Regions from separate parts of the Deinococcus peraridilitoris DSM 19664 genome, predicted to be linked through region 1. Evidence: riboswitches for the same ligand, from Rfam matches in the RefSeq annotation. Region 1 holds a riboswitch; the other holds the start of a gene.
The links. Region 1 has a riboswitch for cobalamin ahead of DEIPE_RS11230 (ABC transporter substrate-binding protein). Riboswitches for the same ligand answer to the same signal wherever they lie in the genome.

Region 1 (6,051 bases):
CGCGCTGTGGCTTTATGCGGGGTCAGCGAGAGCGTGTGATCGTGGGCGATGCCCTGATACCCGGCGTCGGTGATCAGAGCGGTTTCTTGGTGCACCCGAACGCCCGAGTCGCGCAGCAGCGTGAGGTCATGGGTCGCACCGCGACCGGTTCCCACGCACAGAATCCGCCCCGTGACGGCTTCGATCATCAGCTGCATCTTCTGGGTGTGCCGCTTCTTCTTGCCGCTGTACCACGTCCGCTGTTTTTTTGGGTCGCTCGCACGGCACTTCGGACACGTCGACGAGGACCGCGCTGTACACCGTCTCGGTCGTCAGCGCCGAGCGACGCGGCAAGGAGAACTGGCCGCTGGCCAGCAAGGCGGCTTCGACACGCTCGACGGTGCGCAGCACGGTGGTCTCGTGCACGCCCCAGTCGTCGCCGAGGTGAGCTTGAGTGCGATACTCCCGCCAGAATTCCAGTGTGAGCAGCAACTGCTCGTCCGGGGTGAGCGCTGCGGGACGGCCCGCCTTTGTCTTGGCCTGCTCGCGCTGATCAAGCACGTCGCGCATCGCCTCGAAGGTTTCGGGGTACACCCCGGTTCGCCGCTTGAACCGCACGCGGTTCAACTTCATCGTCCGTTCGTACCGCTCGTGCGCCATCCCCTACCCTAGCCCACGACTTTCGCAGGAGGTCTATTGATGGAGTGCTTTTCTCCAGCAATGCAACGGCCACCCGCTTTAGACTGCCGGTATGTCTTTTGTTTCCCGGCGGGCGGCCTCGATGCCGCACAGTGTCTTCACCACCATGGACCGCGCCAAGGCCCGGGCCCGCGAAGCAGGGCTGGACATCATCGATCTGTCGATCGGCTCCAGTGACCTGCCTCCACCGGCCAGCGTGCTCGACGCCCTTTGTCACGCCGTTCCGGACACTGCCACCCACCGCTACCCCATGCACAGCGACACCAGAGAACTCAGAAGTGCCGCCCAGGGGTACTTTCAGGGACGTTTCGGGGTCACCCTCGACGTGGAGCGCGAAGTGCTGCCGCTGATCGGTGCGCAGGAAGGCCTGGCGCACCTGCTGCTGGCCGTCACCGACCCCGGCGATACCATCCTGCTGCCCGACCCAGGTTACCCGCCGTATCTGGGTGCTGCCCGCCTCGCCTCGCTCGATGTCCACTTTCTGGCGCTGCGTGAAGAGCGTGACTTTCTGCCGGACCTCGGGGCCATTCCCGAAGACGTTCGCCGCCGCGCGAAGGTGCTGCTGCTGAACTATCCCAACAACCCCACGAGTGCCACCGCCCCGCTGCCCTTTTTCGAGGACGCCGCGCGCTTCTGCCGCGAGCACGGCCTGCTGCTGGTGCACGACCATCCCTACGCCGAGATGACCTTCGGCGAATACCGCGCGCCCAGTGTGCTACAGGTGGAAGGTGCGCTGGACATTGCCGTGGAACTGCACTCTCTCAGCAAGAGCTTTCACATGGGCGGCTTTCGGGTGGGCTTTGCCGCTGGAAACGCGCAGGCCCTCGCGGCGCTTGCGCGGGTGAAGGGCGCCGTCGACTTTCACCAGTACCTGGGTATCCAGCGCGCGGCCGCGCACGCCCTCAGCCTGCCTCCCGAAGTGGCCCGCGCGGGAGCTGCGGTCTTCCAGGCGCGCCGCGACGCCCTGGTGCAGGCCATGCGCGCTCAGGGCTGGGAGGTGCAGCTGCCCCGCGCCAGCATGTACGTCTGGTGGGAACTTCCCCCGGCCGCCGGGCAGGACTCGCTGGAATTCGCGCAGCAGCTCGCGGTGCAGACCGGTCTGGTGCTGGCGCCCGGTTCGGCCTTCGGCGCGCTAGGCGAGGGGTACGTGCGGTTCGCGCTGGTGCGCGAACCGGGCGCCCTTGCGGGGGCCGTGGAGCGCCTCGCGGCGTTCCTGGCCAAAGGCGTGGAGGGCGCGAGTTGATTCTGCGGGCGCCGGACTCTAGCATGACCTCACCTGGTGTTCGCGGCGCGTAGCCCGAACTGAAAGATGGGGAAGTCCGGTGAGAATCCGGCGCTGTTGCGCAGCGGTGTGCCGATTATGATCGGCGAGCCCGAATGCCTGCCAGGGAAGCCCTCTATACGACGCTGAGGGCACCTCTCGACGAAAGGGGCATCACCCGTGGTTTCGCAGAACTCTTGATTTTCAGCCCGCTCTGTCCCTTTGGGAGACAGGGCGGCTTGTCATGCCTTCGCGCCCGGACTAACGCCATTCACCCCTGAGGAGTCCTCATGTCCATTCGTACCCTGACCGCCCTGCTCGCCCTGTCCCTGGGTTCGGCCCTGGCCACCCAGTATCCGCTGACCGTCACCGACGACCTCGGGCGCCGCGTCACCCTGAACAGTGAACCCAAGCGCATCGTGGCGATGCTGCCCAGCCACACCGAGACCCTCGTGGCGCTGGGGGTCGGCAACCACCTGGTGGGCATCGACCGCTTCAGCAACTACCCGCGTGAAGTCACCGACAAGATCCCGAAGGTCGGCAGCGGTTTTCAGCCCAACATCGAGGCCATCGTGGCGCTCAAGCCCGATCTGGTCCTCGCCGACGAAAGCGCCAGCTCGCGCCTGACCGAGAAGCTCGAAAAGGCCGGACTGACGGTGTACGGCGGCACTGCCCAGACCTACAACGAGGTCTTCGAAAAGATCTCCACCATCGGCAAGCTGGTGAACCGCGAACCGCAGGCGCTCAACCTGATCACCTCGCTGCGCCGTGACCTCAACGAGGTGCAGAACCTGGTGCGCGGCGCGCCCAAGGTCAGCGTGTACTACGAGGTCGACCCGAGCGGCTACACCGCCGGCCCCAACAGCTTTATCGGCAGCCTGCTCGACAAGGCCGGTGGGCGCAACGTCATTCCCGCCAATCTGGGTGATTTCCCCAAGATCAGCCCGGAACTGGTCGTGAGCGCCAGCCCCAGCGTGATCATCAACGCCAAAGCCGAGGACGTCGCCAAGCGGCCCGGCTGGAACACCATCGCCGCCGTGAAGAACGGCAAGGTGTACCAGCCCACCTCCGAGGAGATCGACGCCCTGTCGCGCCCCGGCCCGCGTCTGGCGGTCGCCTTGCGCGTGCTGGCCAAGCTGCTGCACCCCGAGCGGTTCTGAGGTGAGGCTTGTTGTGGCGTGTGTTTTCCTGGTCTCTGGCCAGCTTGAGGCGCGTTCCTTCGCGCTCCCTCATGGTGGAGCGACCTGCTGCCAGGAGGGAGTTGTTCTGTGAGCGAGCAAGGCGAGGAATTCAAGAGCCTGGAGGAGCGCCGCGCCGCCAAACAGCAGGAGCTCGAGGCGCAGCGCGAACGCCACAAGAAAGAGGGAGGCCCGTCCGGCGCGCGCCGCCGCGGCCTGGTGATCGTCAACACCGGCAACGGCAAGGGCAAGACCACCGCCGCGCTGGGCCTGATGCTGCGCGCCAGCGGGCGCGGTCTGAAGGTCAAGCTCTTTCAGTTCATCAAGCACGAACGCGCCAAGTTCGGTGAACACCGCAGCCTGGAAAAACTCGAGGTGCCTTTTCAGGGCCTGGGGGACGGTTTCACTTGGCGCAGCAAGGACCTCGACCAGAGCGCCGCGCTGGGTCAGGCGGGCTGGGACGCCGCGAAGGAAGCAATCCTGTCCGGCGAGTGGGACATGGTCGTCCTCGACGAGTTCACCTACGCGCTCGCCTACGGCTGGGTCGCCTGGGAGGACGTGAGGGCGGCCCTGGAAGCGCGCGACCCCAAAGTGCACGTGATCATCACGGGCCGCCGGGCGCTGCCGGAGCTGATCGAGTTCGCCGACACCGTCACCGAGATGCAGCCCGTCAAGCACGCCTACGAGGCGGGCATCGGGGCGCAGGCAGGCATCGAGCACTGAGAGTACACCAGTATTGAGCGCCACACCAGCACCTGCAGGCCGAGCGCCATGTTGCTGGCACAGAAAGGACCATATGGACTTCTCGATTCTCGCCCTGGTATTCGCCCTGGGCTTACGTCACGGCCTCGACGCCGATCACCTGGCCATCATCGACGGCTTCGCGCGCCTGCGGCCGAGCCGCTGGAACGGGGTGCTGTTCGCGCTGGGGCACGGTGGGGTCGTCACGGTCCTCGCGCTCGGGGTGGACCGCCTCCTGGGCGAGGTCGAGCTGGACTGGCTCTCGCCTTGGCTGTTCCTGCTGGTCGCGGGCGCCAACCTGTACCGCCTGCTGCGCCCCGCCGCGCATACCCACGCCGGGGCGGGGGCCGGCCTGCCGGGCCGCTGGCTCGTGCTGGGGCCGCTCGCGATGGGCGTGCTGCTCGCCATCGGTTTTGAGACCGTCACGCAACTCTCGGCGCTGTCGCTTGCCAATCAGGTCAGCCCGCTGCTGCTGGGCGCCGCCTTCACCTTCGGCATGCTGATCACCGACGGCGTGAACGGCCTGCTGGCGGCGCGGGTGCAGCGCAGCCGGGGCCCGCGTGCCGAGAGCGCGTCGCGCGTCATCGGCTGGCTGGTGGTCGCGTTCTCGACTGCCTTCGCCTTCGGGCATTTCGCGGGCCTTGACCTGGGCACGCTCGCGTTGCCGCTCGGCGTGCTGATGTTCAGCGCCCTGGTCGCGCTGCGCCTGTGGTGCCTGCGCGATCCGCAGGCCAGATTGACGGTGGGCACGTGACGGTGGGCACGTGATTTCCTGCATCGGCGCCGGTCCCGGCCACCTCGACTACCTCACGCGCGGCGGGGCCCGCCGCGTGCAGGAGGCAGAGGTCGTCGCGGGCTTCAGCACCGTGGTGGACCTCGTGCGGCCCTTGATTCGCCCGGACGCCACCGTCATCACGATGGGCTACCGGGACCAGACCGAGAAACTTCAGCAGGTCGCCGCCCTGCACCAGGGCGGCAAGACTTGCGCGGTGGTGTTCATGGGTGACATCCACTTCAGCGGTTTTCAGTTTCTGGAGCGCGTCGAGAAAGCCTGTGGGCACCCGGTCGAGACCTTTCCCGGCATCTCCAGCGCGCAGGTCATGGCGTCACGCGGACGGGTCTGCTTCGACGAGACCACCTTCGTGACGTTTCACCGCCGCGGCGACCTCTCGCCCTTCCGGACCCACCTCACGAACGCCCTCGCCGACGGGCGCAACGCCATCGTCATTCCGCGCCCCTGGGACTTCATGCCGAGGGACATCGCGGCCTTCCTGCTGGCGCAGGGCACGTCCGCGCAGCACCCGGTCGAGGTGTGGGAGAACCTCACCGGCGAGGAAGCGCAGTGGAAGGGCACGCTCGCGGAGCTCACCGGCGACTTCTCGGACCTCAGCATCATGCTGATCCGCAACCTGCAGCCGTTTCCCACCGGCCTGGAAGGAGAGACGTTTTGACGCCTGACCACCTGACGCCTGACCACTTGACGCCTGACTACGGCATCGTGCTGGCCGGTCACGGCAGCCGTGACCCGGACGGCCTGCGTCACTTCGAAACGCTGGCCGCGCTGATGCGTCAGCGTGCGGGCCAGCAGGTCTTCACGCACGGCTATCTGGAGTTCGCCTCGCCCACCATCGACGAGGCGGTGCGTGAGAACATCGCGCGCGGCAGCCGGGAAATCGTGATGGTGCCGGGCGTGCTGCTCGCCGCGAGCCACGCCAAGAACGACATGCCCAGCGAGCTGCTCGCCCTGCAGCGCGAGTACCCCGACGTGAAGTTTCACTACGCCGCCGCGATGGACCTGCACCCGCTGATCCTGGAGCTGTGCCGTGAGCGCCTGCTGGCCGCCGAGGGCACCTCCGGGCGGGTCGTGCGGCGCGACGAGACGCTGCTGGTGGTGGTGGGGCGCGGCACCAGCGACCCCGACGCCAACAGCGAGATCAGCAAACTCGCCCGCATGCTCGAAGAAGGCCTGGGCTTCGGCGCCTCTTATGTGTGCTACAGCGGCACCGCCCGGCCCCTGGTGCAGGACGGTCTGCGCCTCGCGGCCCGCCTGGGGTTCCGGCGCCTGATCGTGCTGCCGTACTTTCTGTTCGACGGGGTGCTGGTCAAGCGGGTGTACGCCGCCGCGGACGCCCTCGCGCAGCGTCATCCGGAAATCGAGGTGCTCCGGGCCTCTTACCTCGGGGCCCATCCACA
Region 2 (6,051 bases), 940 kb from region 1:
CCAATGTACACCGAGGCGGGCAGGGCGCCCACATGAACATCCCCGTGCAGGAACCGACCCAGGTCGCGCGGGCCGTACTGGACGCCGTGGAAGTCTACCGGCCGGTGATCTTGCCGTTTCGGCCCATTTTCGGCCTGATGGCGCTGTACGACCTGCTGCCCGGTCTGACCGACCGATTGATGACGCTCGTCCGGGTGGACAAAGCGGCCTCGCCTCTCAGCCACGCCCGGCGGGGCAGTCACCGCGACGAGCGCCCCATCTCCCCGGCCACGCCGATCCTCCGCTCATAAGAGCGTTGGCGCGGTCTGGCGTTCGTCGCCGCCCGGCGGTGTTGTCACGCCACCGAGCGGGTCCTGACAAGGGACGACTCAACCCTGAAATGACCGGCCCCTCTCTTGCAGGTAAGCGTGCCAGAGCAGGCGCGTCGCCACAGAACGCCACGGTCGCCAGGACTGTCCCATGACGAGCAGCTGTGCTCGCGTCGGCCGCTCTGCCAGTCCGTAAACACGCCGCACGGACGACACCAGCGCCAGATCTCCCACCGGCAGGATGTCGGGACGCAGCAGGGCGAGCAGCAGGTAGACGTCCACCGTCCACGGTCCGACTCCTTTGATGCCGCTCAGCGCCTCGCGCACGCCCGCGTCATCCTGCCTTTCGAGCCCGTCCAGGTCTACCCGGCCATTGACCACCGCCTCGGCAAGGGCGAGCAGATACGCGCTCTTCTGCCGGGTCAGGCCCGCCCCGCGCAAGTTGTCCGCACTCGCCAGAATCACTTCGGGCGTCACCTCTCCGACCCTTGCCTGCAGTCGGGTGAACGCGGCGCGCGCGGAAGCCAGCGAAACCTGTTGCTCCAGGATGATCAGCACCAGGGCGGCAAATCCTGGTGGACGGCTCCACAGGGGCGGCGCTCCGAATTGGGCCAGCAGGGCGCGTAACACCGGGTCCCGCCCGGCCAGCTCCGCCAGTCCCTCGGCCTGACGCGCGGGGGTCAGCATCTCATGCACGCTCCGGCACGGGCCGCAGGAGCAGACCGCACCCGGCGCGCTGCCTGCCTGGCCCTCGGCGGATTCGGTGACCCGCTCAGCTGTCGGCAGGTCCATAGCGGCGCTCCTGGGGTAACTCCGCTTCCTCGTGCACGGCCTGCGCCACGCGCAGGGCCAGCGGAAAATCCACGGCTTCGTACCAGGCCTGCTCCAGCTGCCCGGCGCGTTCACGGTAGCAGGCCAGGGTGGGCCCATAGCTGCAGGCGCCCAGACAGCCGCTGCGGGTGAGGCGCACGCTGCCGCCGGTCTTGTAGTACAGCAGCTTCTGGTTGTCGAGCGCGCGTTGCAGGGCCAGGTACAGCAGGTCGGCGCCGCGTTGCTGGCAGCTGGAGCCGCCGCAGGCGAGCAGGTGTCCGTTGGTTTTGAAGTATTTAGCGGGCATAGGATTGACAAAGCGCCGTCATTCGACGGGAACGATCAGCATACGGCTCCGAACGTGTTCGATGTGTACCCGCACACCATAAGCGCGCTCGATGGCGGTCGCGCTGAGGACCTCGTGGGGCGCGCCCTGCGCGAGGACCTCCCCGCCGTGCATCAGCACGACATGGTCGGCGCGGGCGGCGAGGTTCAGGTCATGAACCACCAGCACGGCGCCGAGGCCCCCTGCCACCTCGCAGCGCAGATAACGCAGCAGTTCGAGCTGGTACTTCAGGTCGAGGTGATTGGTGGGTTCGTCGAGCAGCAGGAATTTCGGTTCGCTGGCCAGTGCCCGCGCCAGGGCGACACGTTGACGCTCTCCTCCCGAAAGTTCCGAGACCCGCCGCTCGGCGAACTTGAGGGTGTCAGTTCTGCGCATGGCCTCCTCGACGGCGCGGCGGTCGGCATCACTCTCGCCTTGCAAGGGCAGCAGGCCCCACAGCCAGCCGCCCGCGCCTCGCCCGAGGGTCACGATGTCCCGGGCGCAGGCTTCTTCGGGCAATCCTTCACCCTGCGCCAGATACGCGAGCGTGCGGGCTTTGTCGGCGCGGCGCCAGACCTTCAGCGGACGGTCCATCAGCCGCACCTCGCCCTGTTGCGCCGTCTCCAGGCCCAGCAGGGCGCGCAGCAGGGTGCTTTTCCCCGCCCCGTTCGGTCCGACGACGACACTGAGCTGCCCGGCCCGGAAACGCACACTGGCTCCACGCAGCACGGCGGTGGTGCCGAGCTGCACGTGCAGCTCGCGCGCTTCCAGCGTCGGCGCGCCCGTCACCGGGTTCTCCGCAGCAGGTACAGAAAGAACGGGCCGCCCAGCAGGGTGGTGACAATACCGACGGGCAGTTCTGCTGGCCTGGTGAGCGTGCGGGCGAGCAGGTCGGCGAGCACCAGTAGGGTGCCTCCGGCCAGGGCGCTGACGGGCAGCAGCACCCGGTGGTCGCTGCCCCACAGACGGCGCACGACGTGCGGGGTGATCAGCCCGACAAAACCGATGATGCCCGCGTAACTCACGGCCACGGCGGTGGCGACGCTGGCCGCCACGATCGCCAGCAGGCGCAGGCGCTCGACGGGCACGCCGAGGCTGCGGGCGGTCGCGTCGCCCAGCGAGAGGGTGTTGAGGGCACGCGAAAGCAGCAGCAGCACGCCCAGGGCGAAGAATTCGTACAGGGCGACCGTGCGGATTTCCGCCCAGCCGCCGTAAGCGAGGTTGCCCAGGGTGCTGGTGAACACCTGCCGGATGCGGTCCTGACCGCTGAGCAGCAGGTACGTACTGACCGCAGTCAGCACGCTGCCCACCACCACGCCCGAGAGAATCAGGCGGGTGGTGGGAAACGTGTTGCCCTGTCTGGCCAGCACCAGCGTCACCAGTACGCTCAGCAGGGCGGCACCCATCGCCGACAGCGGCATCAGCGCGCCTGACAGTCCCAGCACGATGGCGACCGTCACGCCGAGGTAAGCGCCACTCGCCACGCCCATCAGGTAAGGATCGGCCAAGGGATTGCGAAACAGGCCCTGAAAAGCGCCACCGCACACCGCGAGGCTGGCACCCACCAGCAACCCCAGCACCACGCGGGGCAGGCGCAGCTGCCAGACGATCACGTCACTCCCGGCCAGTTCCTGTCCGCTGACGCCTTTCCAGAGGGCCGTGAGGGTCTCGGCCGGCGTGATGGGAATGCTGCCAAGACCGACTGCCAGCAGAATGGTCAGGCCCAGCGCGGCAAACAGCGCCAGCAGCTTGAAGGTGAACGCGGCCGGGCGTTCACCTGACCGCGCCGCTGCGGCCGGTGCGGCCTTCACGTGGGGTACCGGCAAGTGAGCAGGGTTGGGTCGGTCAAAATCATCTCCACGAACGCCCATCACAAAAGCACGACAAAAGCACGCTCCGTCCAGAACGGCGGAGCGTGAACGCAGACCAGGAATGGGGCGTCCCTCTTTCCGCGAGAGGTCAGGCAACACGCCGTCGAGGCGCGACGGGCAGGCATTCGGACTTTCTGCCCCAGGGGGCGTAACCGTTGCGCGACAGTGCCGGAGTTTCACCGGACTTTCCCTGACGCCGTCAGGGCCACTGTAGCACGCCGCAGTGCTTGAGCCGGACGCGCTGCCTGAGCCGGAAGCGGTGCCTGAGCCGGACACGCGTAAAATTTCATGCCCGCGCAGCTTAAGGTCCGATTAAACTAAGCCGCATGACCCGCCTCCTCCTGACGCTCGCCCTGTCATGCGGGCTGATCCTCACCGTCGGACATTCGCAGGGTGCGACGTACGGCGTGACGTACCGCTCAGCGCAGGACGGGCTGGCCCCGCTGGCCGTCACCTTTGACGCCCGCGTCCCGGGCAGTGCACAGGTGGAGTGGGATTTCGGGGACGGACAGCGCGCGACCGGCGTCGCCCCCCTGCATACCTTTTACCTGCCCGGCACCTACCAGGTGAACGTGCAGGTCCGTGATGGCGGACGCACCATGAACGGCGTGCTGAACGTGCAGGTGCGCGACGGTGGTCCGGAAAGCGCGCGCATCACGGTGCTGCACGGCGAAAACGCCGTCTCGTTCAGCGCCGAGGGCAGCCGCATCTACGCACCCTTCTCGCCGCGCTGGACGCTGAACGGCGCTCCGCTGCAGACGGCGACGGTGACCTTGCGGGAAGGAGCGCACGTGGTGCGCGTCGACCTGCAGGGACGCGCCGGCCCTGTCAGCAAGGAAGTGCGCTTTGTGGTGGGCAGCGTTTCCGCCAGCGTCGCGTTCGACGCCGAGGTGCTGCGCCTCACCAACGACGCCCGCGCCCGCGGCTGGGACTGCACGCTGCTGCGTTTCGGCGCGGCCGGCAAGCCTCCGCTCGCGCGCAACGCGCAACTCGACGCCGCAGCGCGCGCGCAGACGAACGCCATGGCGCTGCACGGCTACTTCGCACACGTCAACCCCATCGACGGCAGCTCGGCCGGAGAACGCGCCCGCGCGGCCGGTTATGCCTGGACGGGCGTGGCCGAAAACATCGCGGGAGGTCAGACGACACCGCAGGAAGTGGTGACCGGCTGGCTGAAAAGCCCAGGACACTGCAAGAACATCATGGGGGAATTTCAGGAGATCGGACTCAGCTACGGCGCCCGACCGAACAGCGAGCTGCGAACCTACTGGACCCAGGTGTTCGCCAAACGCTGAGGGAAGGTCCGGGGCAGGTCCACCCAGTCAGGTCCACCCAGTCAGGTCCGCTCAGGGCAAGGCCACGTGCTCGCAATTGCCGTCGTCGGTCACGCTGGCCTGTTCGTCGACCACCACCTGCTCGCGCGCGCCTACAAATCCCTGACAGCGCGCCAGTTCGGCCAGGTATTCCGGCATGGCCGCCCGGTCACGCACCGACTCCAGCACGGCGATGTCCTGCCTCAATTGGGCGTTCTCCAGGCGGATTCGCCCGGCTTCGCCCTGCCAGTTGACGGCACGGTACGCCCCCTGACCGATCAGAAAAGCCATCTGAATGATGCCCAGGCCGGCGAGCACGCTGGTGATGACCATGAGCAGCGGAATACGCCTCACGACGGTCAGTGTAGCGAAAGAATCCTGGCCGTTCGTGGCCTCAATTCACGCCACTCGGCGTGCTCCTGAAAAAGTGGCCTTGAACGCTACACTGGGGCGCATGAACTGGAGTCACGCGCACGCAACCGACATCCAGATGCGCTTTGGCGACGTGGACTCGCTTGGGCACGTCAACAACGTCGCTTACGCCCAGTACCTCGAAACGGCGCGCATCGGCTTTCTGAATGACCTGGCGCGGCGCGGCGTGGACTTTCACCTCGTCATCGCGCGCCTGGAGGTCGATTACCGCCACGAGGTCACGCTGGGGCAACACGTGACCGTGCAGCTGCTGGTCACCCGGGTCGGACGCACTTCCTTCGAGTGTGCCTACCGGGTGCTGGCCAACGGGGTACTGGCCGCCGAGGCCCGCAGTGTGCAGGTCAACGTCGACCGCGCCGCCCGGCGACCCCAGCCGCTGGAAGGCCACGTGCGCGCGGCGCTGCTGGAGCGGCTGGCCATGACCGGGCTGGAAACGGGCACGCTGTGAGTACGCCGGACACCAGTCCACACGAGGTGACACTGCAAGGTGACCGCTGGGTGTTCGTGGGTGAGTTTCCACGCATCGTCGCCGAGTCCTTTCGTCGCCTGCTGGCCGAGGACGGCGTCGTGAGCGTGCTGCGTACACCTTTTCAGTGGGTGATCTACTCGCCGGTCATCGAGATCGAAACCGGCGGCTACCAGGGTTCGGTGGGGCTATACGTACCAAAAGTGCTCGAAGCGCGCGCCCTGCAATTATTGGAAGGCGACGGCTAATTCCCCTGGCACCCGGCGGTCACCGCGCGAAAAAGGCTGATCAGACCCACGGCCTGATTCTGGTGCCGCTGTCCCGCGGTGCCCCAGGTGAACTGCCAACGCCGCATGGAATTTTTCGTACCTTATGCAAAGGAGAATCATGACTCATCCGATCCATCCCATCACCACCCTCGGCGTCGACGTCGGCGGCACCAAAATCGCTTACGGCGTGCTGCGCGGCGAAACCCTGCTGACCAAACGCTCGGTGCCTACCCCGCGTGAAGGCTGGCACAGCGTGC

Region 2: linked by a shared signal. The riboswitch ahead of DEIPE_RS06460 (FecCD family ABC transporter permease) and the one ahead of DEIPE_RS11230 (ABC transporter substrate-binding protein) in region 1 are both predicted to bind cobalamin.

What each region holds. Positions count from the first base shown of each region.
Region 1 is NC_019793.1:2,290,919-2,296,969, forward strand. It holds partial or broken gene DEIPE_RS24980 (transposase family protein) at 1-200, opposite strand, end outside; gene DEIPE_RS24985 (transposase family protein) at 127-639, opposite strand; gene DEIPE_RS11225 (aminotransferase class I/II-fold pyridoxal phosphate-dependent enzyme) at 731-1,921, shown strand; cobalamin riboswitch at 1,939-2,081, shown strand; gene DEIPE_RS11230 (ABC transporter substrate-binding protein) at 2,230-3,099, shown strand; gene cobO (cob(I)yrinic acid a,c-diamide adenosyltransferase) at 3,208-3,840, shown strand; gene DEIPE_RS11240 (HoxN/HupN/NixA family nickel/cobalt transporter) at 3,914-4,612, shown strand; gene DEIPE_RS11245 (cobalt-precorrin-7 (C(5))-methyltransferase) at 4,623-5,309, shown strand; gene DEIPE_RS11250 (precorrin-8X methylmutase) at 5,306-6,051, shown strand, end outside.
Region 2 is NC_019793.1:1,348,365-1,354,415, forward strand. It holds gene DEIPE_RS06440 (SDR family NAD(P)-dependent oxidoreductase) at 1-290, shown strand, start outside; gene DEIPE_RS06445 (DNA-3-methyladenine glycosylase family protein) at 369-1,100, opposite strand; gene DEIPE_RS06450 ((2Fe-2S) ferredoxin domain-containing protein) at 1,081-1,425, opposite strand; gene DEIPE_RS06455 (ABC transporter ATP-binding protein) at 1,444-2,232, opposite strand; gene DEIPE_RS06460 (FecCD family ABC transporter permease) at 2,229-3,314, opposite strand; adenosylcobalamin-variant (AdoCbl-variant) riboswitch at 3,426-3,516, opposite strand; gene DEIPE_RS06465 (CAP domain-containing protein) at 3,641-4,609, shown strand; gene DEIPE_RS06470 (hypothetical protein) at 4,661-4,981, opposite strand; gene DEIPE_RS06475 (acyl-CoA thioesterase) at 5,082-5,507, shown strand; gene DEIPE_RS06480 (hypothetical protein) at 5,504-5,773, shown strand; gene DEIPE_RS06485 (ROK family protein) at 5,913-6,051, shown strand, end outside.